Regions from separate parts of the Kitasatospora sp. NEAU-69 genome, predicted to be linked through region 1. Evidence: riboswitches for the same ligand, from Rfam matches in the RefSeq annotation. Region 1 holds a riboswitch; each other region holds the start of a gene.
What was found. A riboswitch is a leader RNA that binds a small molecule or an ion and turns the genes downstream of it on or off. The one in region 1 is predicted to bind cyclic di-AMP.
Positions count from the first base shown of each region.

Region 2: linked by a shared signal. The riboswitch ahead of AC060L_RS33790 (transglycosylase family protein) and the one ahead of AC060L_RS07845 (glycoside hydrolase family 16 protein) in region 1 are both predicted to bind cyclic di-AMP.
Region 3: linked by a shared signal. The riboswitch ahead of AC060L_RS35800 (C40 family peptidase) and the one ahead of AC060L_RS07845 (glycoside hydrolase family 16 protein) in region 1 are both predicted to bind cyclic di-AMP.

Region 1 is NZ_JBWXUE010000005.1:93,096-96,363, reverse strand. Features, by position in the region: gene AC060L_RS07850 (phosphotriesterase family protein) at 1-734, shown strand, start outside; gene AC060L_RS07845 (glycoside hydrolase family 16 protein) at 799-2,043, opposite strand; cyclic di-AMP (ydaO/yuaA leader) riboswitch at 2,047-2,221, opposite strand; gene AC060L_RS07840 (MFS transporter) at 2,397-3,268, opposite strand, start outside.
Region 2 is NZ_JBWXUE010000045.1:45,768-49,035, forward strand. Features, by position in the region: gene AC060L_RS33785 (hypothetical protein) at 269-469, opposite strand; gene AC060L_RS33790 (transglycosylase family protein) at 626-1,813, opposite strand; cyclic di-AMP (ydaO/yuaA leader) riboswitch at 1,821-1,989, opposite strand; gene AC060L_RS33795 (sirohydrochlorin chelatase family protein) at 2,621-3,268, opposite strand, start outside.
Region 3 is NZ_JBWXUE010000056.1:25,128-28,395, reverse strand. Features, by position in the region: gene AC060L_RS35805 (C40 family peptidase) at 219-1,247, shown strand; cyclic di-AMP (ydaO/yuaA leader) riboswitch at 1,512-1,663, shown strand; gene AC060L_RS35800 (C40 family peptidase) at 1,667-2,842, shown strand; gene AC060L_RS35795 (C40 family peptidase) at 3,231-3,268, shown strand, end outside.

The DNA.
Region 1 (3,268 bases):
ACATCGTCAGCGGCACGGCCAGCTACCGGGAGGGATTCAGCCCCGCCTGGGTGCGGGACGCCTCCGTCGCGGAGCTCGCCGCGCGCTTCGTGGCCGACGCCACCACCGGCATCGGCGACACCGGGATACGCGCCGGCTTGCTCGGTGAACTCCCCACCGGGCTCGGCGAAGTGACCGACCACGAGCGGAAGGGCCTGCGCGCGGCGGCCCGCGCCCACCACACGACCGGCCTGGCCGTGAGCACCCACACCACCCACGGGACGATGGCCCTCGAACAGACCGACCTGCTCCGGCAGGAGGGGGTGGACCCCCAGCGGGTGGTCATCGGGCACATGGACAACCATCCCGAACTCGACTACGTCCGCCGCGTGCTGGACCGCGGCGTCACCATCGCCTTCGACTCGGTCGGCAAGGAGAACTGGGATCTGCGGCTGCCACCGGCGCCGGAGCCGTTGCCGGACGGGCAGTACACCAAGCAGGCGCTGCGCCAGTCCGACGGCACCAGGGCCGACCGGATCGCCCGGCTCGTCGCGGAGGGCCACGCCGAGCGCATCCTGCTCTCGCAGGACCTCACCGGCGGCCAGGCCTACCTGAACCCCACGACACACGGGCGGTGGGGCTACACCTATCTGACCGCCGTCTTCGTCACGATGCTCGCCGAGCGCGGTGTCACCGAGGCGCAGCTGCACACGATGCTGCACACGAACCCCGCCCGCCTGCTCACCCTCGACTAGACGGGCCGGCGCCCTGCGCCGTCCCGTCCGGAGCGCATCCGGACGAGACGGCGCGGGGGTGTGACTAGCCCGCCTGCCAGTACTTGATCGACGAGATGCTCACGTCCGCGGAGGAGCCGACGCTCGGCGCGGTGCCGCTGGTGTCGGTCTCCGACTGGAGCACCAGGTGCATCGGGGTCGACGGGACTCGCGAGGTCGAGTGGCCGATGACCTGGCCGTCCAACGAGAAGGTCAGGCTCCCCGGCTGCCAGTCGATCGTCGTGGTGTGCCAGGCGCCGGCCTCGGGGACGCTGGTGGAGTACGCGTCCTGGTCGGATCCGGCGGTGGCGTCCTCGCGGTGCATGAACGCCGCGATGTTGCCGTTGAGCGGGCCCTCGGGGAAGTCGATCTCACCGTTCTGCGGCCAGATCCCGCTGTCCGGCCAGAGCAGCCAGGCGGTCTTGTAGCCGGCGGCGGAGGTGGCCTTCCAGGTCACCTGGAACGTGCCGTACTGCACGCCGCCGTCCGACCCGACCGCGCCGGGCAGCTTGGGCACCGGCGCGCCGACCCAGGTGCCCGAGCTGTCACGGTTGAGGTGGACGTTCAGCTGGCCGTTGGCGATCGACATCGTCTTGGCCGGGCTGTAGGTGCCGTTCTTCGAGGTGTCCTGCCAGCCGTCCGGGTAGGCCCACCACTTCGAGTCCACGTTGGCGGGCAGGCCGGTGCAGTGGCTGTTCTGGATCGGGCCGTTCGCCGAGCAGCCGGTCCAGCTGCCGAGCGGCACGTTCTCCCCGCTGAAGTCGTCGGACCAGGTGGGGGCGGTGCCGGAGGCCACCGCGGTCGGAGTCGCAGGCGCCGTCGGAGTCGGGGCAGACGGTGTGGCGGTCGGCGTCGGCGTCGGCGTGGACGCCGCACCCGACGCACCCGTGACGGTCAGTGTCTGCGCCGGCAGGTTGTGCCACTTGCCGGCGGAGTCCTGCCAGAAGCCGAACTCGCTGTACGTCCCGGCCGGCAGCGTCCGGGTGCCCGTGGTGATCGAGATCCCGCTCGGGCAGATCCGGGCGTTGCTCGCCGACCCGGGGAAGTCGAGGTTGTCGCCGGCCGCGTCGCGGACGCCCACGCCGAGCGTCCGGGCGGTGAAGCAGCTTGCGGAGTGCACGGTCAGCGAGGCCGACGTTGCGGTCCCGGCGGCCATCGCGGCCGGGGCGAGTCGGTCCTGCACGACACGCGGGGTGGCGGCTTCGGCGTTGCCGAAGACGGTGACGGCGAGCGCGCCGGCCGTGGCAACGGCCGTCGCACCCACCCGAAGGGTTGTGGCAGAGATGCGCATGGAGGTTTTCCTCGGCAACGCCTGCGAGGTGAGCTGTCGGATTCGGGCCGTGAGGTAGCCCGGCCGCCGGTGGAAGCGGCTTCACCCCTAGCCTTGCACGTCCGCCGAAAAGGCCTGCGGAGTGCTGAGGCGACTTACCTGGGTCCCCCGCTCCCGTCCGTGTCGGTTCTTGATCGACCGCCGACGGGTGGACGGGATTCGGCGTCCCGACGGCGGCGCCCGCACCTGGCGGACGACGACAGCAGGCTAGGCACCGGGCACGAACGACACAAGCGAGCAGCCCTTCCTGTCACACACCTCACACCTCATGCCTCCCATCGCTCACACGGCCCGCACCGTTCACGGCACCGGCATCACGCCTCGGCGCGCTCCGGGAACCGCTGCCGGATCGGCGTGCAGAGCGCGACCGCCACCACCACCGCCAGCAGCACCGCCGCCCCGAGCAGCGGCCCGCGCGCGCCGTAGCGCCCGACCAGCGCGGTCAGCACCGCCGCGCCGAGCGGCGCGAGGGCGCCGTGCGCGGTCCAGAACGCGGCGGTGACCCGCCCCAGCAGGTGACCGGGCGTGACCTGCTGCCGCAACGACATCGAGCAGAGCCGGGCCACCGCCATGCCGAAGCCGTACCCGAAGGCCGCACCCGCCGCCAGCGTGATCCGCCCGGTCAGCGCGAGCAGCAGCACGGCGGCACCGCCGAACGCGGTGGCGATGAGCCAACACGGGCCGAAGCCCCAGCGGCGGCGCAGCGCGGGGGTGACCAGGGCCGCGGCGCAGGTGCCGAGGCCGCCCAGCGCGAGGACGAGGCCGACCGTGCGCTCGCTCTGCCCGAGACCGTGCCGCACCTGGTAGATGAACACGTCGGTCATGCCGAGGTCGAGCAGGCTGACCACGGCCAGCGCGACGGTCAGCGCGCGCAGCACGGGGTGGCCCCAGAGGAAGCCCAGGCCCGCGGTGAAGTCGGCCCGCAGCCGCGCACCCGGGCTGAGCTCCTCGGCGGACGTCGCAGCGCCGGAAGCCGTCACCTCGGACGTCACGGCCTCGGACGCCGCCTGCTCGACGGGGCGCAGCCGGATCACCGCCATCCCGAGCAGCGAGACCCCGAAACTCGCCGCGTTGATCCCGATCGCGGCCGTCGGACCGAACAGCCCGGCCACCACACCGGCGAGCGCGGGCCCGACGATGTAGGCGAGCGCACCGGTCGACTGCAACTTGCCGTTGGCCGCGGTGA
Region 2 (3,268 bases), on a different contig from region 1:
CCCACCGCTGACACCGCGCGAGCGCTGGCAATCCCCTCTCCATCCCCACCCCGTAACGCTCGCCCTGCACCCGATGGGCATGCCTGAGCCCCGGCCACCTCTGGTGGCCGGGGCTCAGGCATGCCCATCGGGTTGCCCATCGGGTTGCCCATCGGGTTGCCCATCGGGTTGCCCATCGGGTTGCCCATCGGGGCTCGCGCTCAGCCGGGCAAGCCTGGGCCGGGCCCGGCCCAGGGCTGTCCGGCCCTCAGCCCTCAGCCCTCAGCCCTCAGCCCTCGGCTGCCGGGCGGTCCGTGTGGGGGCGGTCGAGTGCGGTGTGGGCCTCGCCCGTGCGCGCTTCGGTCCGCTGACCGCGGGCCAGGTAGTCGCGGACGATCAGCTCGACCGCGTCCTGCGGGTTCTTGGTGCCGCTGAGCAGCATCGCGTCGATGGCGAGATTGGCATCCAGCGTGACGGTCACCTTGGCCATGCGGGGTCCCCTCCTGATCGGTGGCGGACCCCCAGCATGCCGCACACCGGGAACGCCCGTGGGCCGCTCCCCCAAAGGGAAGCGGCCCACAGGCCCACAGTCGCGCAAGTGCCAAGTGCCAAGTGCCAAGCGCCGAGCGCTACGACCGACCGACGATCAGACCCGGCCGGCGAAGCTCGGGGCGTAGTTCGCGATGGTCTCGTACTTCACGCCCGCGCTCGGGTTGGCGGCCTCGACGAAGCTGCCGTTGCCCACGTAGATCGCGACGTGGTAAACGCCCGCCGTGCTGCCGTCGTTCGACCAGAACAGCAGGTCGCCCGGCTGCAGGCTGTTCATCGACACCGGGGTGGCGGCGGCGGCCTGGTCGGCGGCGACGCGCGGGATGGAGATGCCCGCCGCGGCCATCGCGGCCTGGGTCAGGCCGGAGCAGTCCCAGCCGCCGTTGCCGGTGCCGCCGTAGACGTACGCCTGGCCGACCTTGGACTCGGCGAACGCGACCGCGGTGGCCATCGCGCCGCTCGGCGCGACAGCGGCGGCCGGAGCCGCGGTGGCGGCCGGGGCGCTCGTCGTGGTGGTGGCGGTGGTGGCAGCGGCCGCAGGCGCGTTGCCGCCGCCCTGCTGGCCCGAGGTGCCGAGGTGCAGGCGCTGGCCGGGGTAGATGGAGTCCGGACCGTGGGTCAGCTGCGCCTTGTTGAGGTCGTACAGCTTCTGCCAGCCGCCGTCCACGTGGTGGCTGCTGGCGATGGTGGACAGCCAGTCACCCGCCTTGACGGTGTAGTCCTGGTTGCCCTGCGAGCCGTGGTTCCAGTTGCCCCAGCCGCCCTGGCCGTTCCAGCTGTGGCCGGAGCCACTGCCCTGCGCCGAGTTGCCCTGCGCGGGGGCGCTCGCGGCCGGCGTGCTCGGAGCCGGCGTGCTCGGAGCCGGGGTGCTGGTCGCCGCGGCGCCCGGGTTGATCGCCGGAGCGGCACCGCCCTGGGTCAGGCCGGCCTGCGGGCCGCAGACGGGCCAGGCGCCGGGGCCCTGGTCCGCGAGGACCTTCTCGGCGACCGCGATCTGCTGGTCCTTGGTGGCCTGGTTGGCCTGCGCGGCGTACTGGGTGCCGCCGTACGCGGCCCAGGTGCTCGCGGAGAACTGCAGGCCGCCGTAGTAGCCGTTGCCGGTGTTGATGCTCCAGTCGCCGCTGCTCTCGCACTGGGCGACCTTGTCCCAGGTGGAGACCGTCGCGGCGGACGCCGTGGTGGCGGTGATGCACGGCAGGCTGAGGCCCAGGCCGACCAGGCCGGTGGCCGCGATCAGGCGGCGCGCGTTGCGGGACGGACGGGTCGTGCCGGTAGTGGGCAGCATGAAGACGCGTTCCTCTCCTACGCCTACGAGGTGAGCTGTCGGATTCGGGCTGGAGTTGCCCGGCCGTGCTGAGCACGGCTTCACCCCTAGCCGCAGGCGTCGTGCCGGTCCGAGGACCGACGCCCGCAGCGCTTACCTGTGGTTCCCCCGCTCCTGCCGTGATGCGTCTGTGCGGTGCAAGCGCGACCGGTGGCAGGATTCGGCGTCCGGTTGCTCTTGGTCCGTGTGACCACGAACGGGGAGCACGTTAGACAGAGATAAGTTGAATTCGCAAATGCCTGTGACGGCCATCACATGGCCTTTTCGCCATTGTCAAGATCAATAGCGGAGATCATCTGACAGGCCTTCGGCTGCAAGGACCCTTCGTTGACGATCTTTACCTGGTAAGTAAGCCCTCGCCGACCGGAGTTGGCCTCCCGTCAGACCCGGCGAAACCTGATGCCCCATCCGGGATCAGTGAATTCGATCATGGCTCGCGAGGATGGGGGAGTGTCCATGAATTCGACCGACCAAAGGGTCGGGACCCGGGATCCGACGGTCCGTCCGAAGTGCCAAGACGATGGGGCGAATGTCCGTTTCACTCTGGTTTGGCATTTCTGACGACCCGTTCGCGGGTTTGCCGCACAAACGCACAAGCGTGGATGCACAAGAGCACAAGCAGCGAATGTGCGGCCGCGAAATGCACAAGCGCACAAAGCGCGAACCGGCAAAGCACAAACGCACAAACGCACAAACACGGAAAGGCTCCCCACCCGACTGCGGGTGGGGAGCCTCCCCGGTTGCTGCTGCGGAGCGCCTGAGGCGGTGTTACTCGGCCATCTCGGCTGCTGCGGCCGCTTCAGCGGCCTCGGCGGCGGCCACCGCCTCGGCCTCGATCTGCTCGGCGGTCGGCAGGCCCAGCTCGCCCAGTGCGACGAGGTACGCGGAGGCGATCAGCTGCCCTATGGTCGAGTAGCTGCCGACCGGGTCCGCCGAGGGGCAGCCGGTCTCCTCGGCCGCGGCGGCCAGCAGGGCCGGGTCCACCTCGGGGCCGATCACCAGCGGGGCGAGCGCCGGCCGCTGCGAGCCGGTGGCCCGCAGGTGCTCGACGGCGGCGGCGACCGAACCGGGCACGTCCAGCGCGGCCGGGACCACGGGGACGGCCAGGCGGGCCGCGAGCAGCACGCCGGTGATCCCGGCCGCGGCGGCGGCCTCCTCGCCACCGGCGGTGGTCAGCACCACGCCGTCGGCCGCCGTCGTGATGGCGAACAGCCGGGCGCGGTCGGCGCGGGCCAGACCGGCCTCGGAGAGCCGCACGTGGACGGCCTCGGCGAGCAGCGGGTGCGGACCGAGCGGATCGGTCAGCAGTGCGCCGGTCTCGGCGGCCAGCTGCTGCAGTGCCGTCAGCTGCTGGTGCGGGCCGGGTAGCAGCGGGATCAGCACCGGGGTCGGCAGGCCGGCCCCGACGGCGCCGGC
Region 3 (3,268 bases), on a different contig from region 1:
CGGGCGGTAGCGTTCAACCGCAGACGCGGGTGCTGCCCAGCCCGGTTATCGGCAGGTCATCGCGCCGTGTGGGGATCGTGAAGGCCACTGCTCCGAACGTAGTTCGTCGCTGCGAAGGAGTAGCGCGAACATGTGATCTTCACTAGGGTCTGGCGTCAAACCTATTTTTCTGGTTACTCATCCGATCGGGTGAGGCCAGTAGAAGAAGGAGCAGTCCCGTGGCGACCCACCGCCGTTCCAAGCAGCCGAGCCGCGTGCGGGTCACCGTGCTCACCGCCGCTGCGGCGACTGCCGTTGCCCTCTCCGCGCAGACCGGGGCGTGGGCCGATCCCAAGCCGTCCACGGAGGACGTCAAGGCCCAGATCGACGCGCTGAACAACCAGCAGGAAGTCGCCTCCGAGAAGTACGACGGCATCAAGGAGCACGGCGACCAGATGCGCGCGCAGGCCGCGCAGCTGCAGGACGAGGTGGCGCGGACCCAGGACCAGGTCACCCAGCTGCAGTCCGGCCTCGCCGCGGTGGCCGGTGAGCAGTACCGCAACGGGGGCATCGACCCGTCGGTCCAGATGATGCTCAGCTCCAACCCGAAGACCTACCTGGACCAGGCCTCCAGCATGGATCTGGCCACCTCCACCCAGACCGACCAGCTCAAGTCGCTCCAGGCGGAGCAGCGCAAGCTGGACCAGGAGAAGAAGGAAGCCGGCGACGCGCTGGCCGAGCTGGACCGCTCCACCAAGGAGCTGAACGACGCCAAGACGGACGTGCAGAACAAGCTCGCGGCCGCGCAGAAGCTGCTCAACTCGCTGAGCGCCGCGGACCGCGCCGCGCTCCAGGCGGACGACCGCGCCTCGCGCAGCAGCAGCCGGGTGGACCTCAGCGCGCTGCCGCCGGCCTCCGGCTACGCCGGCGCCGCGGTGGCCGCCGCGCTCAGCAAGCTGGGCCACGCCTACGTCTGGGGCGCCTCCGGCTCCACCTACTTCGACTGCTCGGGGCTGACCCAGTGGGCGTACGGGCAGGCCGGCGTCTCGCTGCCGCGCACGACGTACGAGCAGGTCGACGTCGGCACCCGGGTGCCGAGCCTGGCGCAGGCCCAGCCCGGCGACCTGATCTTCTACGGCGGCGACCTGCACCACGTCTCCATGTACATCGGCAACGGCCAGGCGGTGCACGCCCCGCACACCGGCGACGTGGTCCGGATCGCGGACGCCGCCTCGATCGGTTCGATCAACCAGATCCGCCGCCCCTGACTGACGGCACTGACTGACGGGACGCCAGGGGCCGATGTGACCTGGGACACCCGTCCGTGCGCGACATGATCACCAGTCAGTGATCCACATAGCACGCAGAGTCAAAGTTAGCCGTTTTTTCTGACAAGGATTTGAACGGATCACAGATCTGTTACTAGGGTCAGGGACCGTACCACCGCGACCTTGGTCGCCCGACCCGGGCGGCGGCGGTGGTTCGCGCCGAGTTCGGAAAGCAGCACGGACAGTTGACTGTCCGGTGGGGAGCCCGCAGGGGCGCTGTGGACCGGAGCCGGGGAACCACGTTTCCCTCGGGGTGAATCGGCGCCAGAGTCGGCCTGACGGTCGGTGAGGCGTCGTAGGGCAGCTTCCAGCCCGAACCCGTCAGCTCACCCGGTAGGCGGTCGAAGGAAGAAGGATTCGTGGCGTCCCATCGTCGTCCCAAGCCCGTCGGTCGTACCCGCGCGTCGATCCTGACCGCCGCTGCCGCGACCGCCGTCGCCATCTCCGCGCAGAGCGCCGCGCACGCCGACCCGGCCCCGACCATCGACTCGGTCAAGACCCAGGTCGACCAGCTGAACGCGCAGGCCGACCAGGCCACCCAGCAGTACGACGGCGCGCAGGAGAAGCAGCAGACCCTGCAGAAGCAGGTCAGTGACCTGCAGGACCAGGTGGCGCGGCAGCAGGACCAGGTGACGAACCTGCAGACCGGGCTCTCCCAGGTGGCCGCCAACCAGTACGCCAACGACGGCATATCGCCGACCGTGCAGATGATGCTGACCACCCGCCCGGACAGCTTCCTGTCCCAGGCGAGTTCGCTCAATCAGCTGAACAGCACGCAGTCCGAGACGCTGAAGGAACTGCAGACCGAGCAGCGCAAGCTCGACCAGGACAAGGCCGAGGCGCAGAGCAAGCTCGCCGACCTGGACGCCACCACCCAGCAGCTCAAGACCGCCAAGGAGCAGGTCCAGAGCAAGCTGCAGGCGGCGCAGACCCTGCTCAACACGCTGACCGAGCAGCAGCGTCAGCAGATCGCCGCCGCCGAGGCGAAGGCCGCCGCCGACGCGCAGGCCGCCGCCCAGAAGGCCGCCGCCGACGCCCAGGCGGCCGCGGCCGCCAAGGCCGCCGCCGACTCGCAGGCCGCCGCCTCGCGCAGCACCACCCGCAGCGACCTGAGCGCCCCGTCCTCCGCCCCCTCCACCGCCGCCAGCGCGCCCGCCGCGCCGAGCGGTGGCGGCAGCAACTCGGCGGCCTCCGCCGCGATCGCCGCCGCCGTCAGCAAGCTGGGCACGCCGTACTCCTGGGGGGCGAGCGGCCCGAACAGCTTCGACTGCTCCGGCCTCATGCAGTGGGCGTACGCGCAGGCCGGCATCTCGCTGCCGCGCACCTCGCAGGAGCAGGCATCGGCCGGCACCAACATCGGCACCAACCTCGCCAACGCGCAGCCCGGCGACCTGCTCATCTTCTTCGGCAACGAGGGCCACGTCGGCATGTACGTCGGTGGCGGTCAGATGATCCACGCCCCGCACGAGGGCGCCGTGGTCAGGTACGAGTCCGCCTCGGTCATCACGCCGCTCGTGGCGATCGTGCGCCCCTGACACCTGGGGCCTGTCCGGGCGATCTTGCCGGGCGCGCGACGCCGGGCATCCCGCCTGGACGCACCGGCGAATCATCCAAGTACGGCCCAGTACGAGGACGATCCGCCGGCACGCCCAGCCGGGCGCCCAACGCCGCGCGCTGATCCGACAAGATCGCCCGGACAGGCCCCAGGCACCACGCCAACGGCCCGGCCCGGCTCCCTTCTTGGGGGCCGGGCCGCTGTCGTTCGGGCCCGGCTCGGCGCAAGTGCCCCGCGCTGGTGTCCGATTGGGGATCAAATATTCGTATTGGCCATGGTTTGGACTCCCTTGCCGGGACTCGCTAACGTCTGCGCTCGGACTTCCGTTCACCGACCTTGGCCTCCCCGCCGATTGGAGCCGTCAGCCCATGGCGATGCCGCAGCGCCCGGTCCCCCCGGGCCGTTC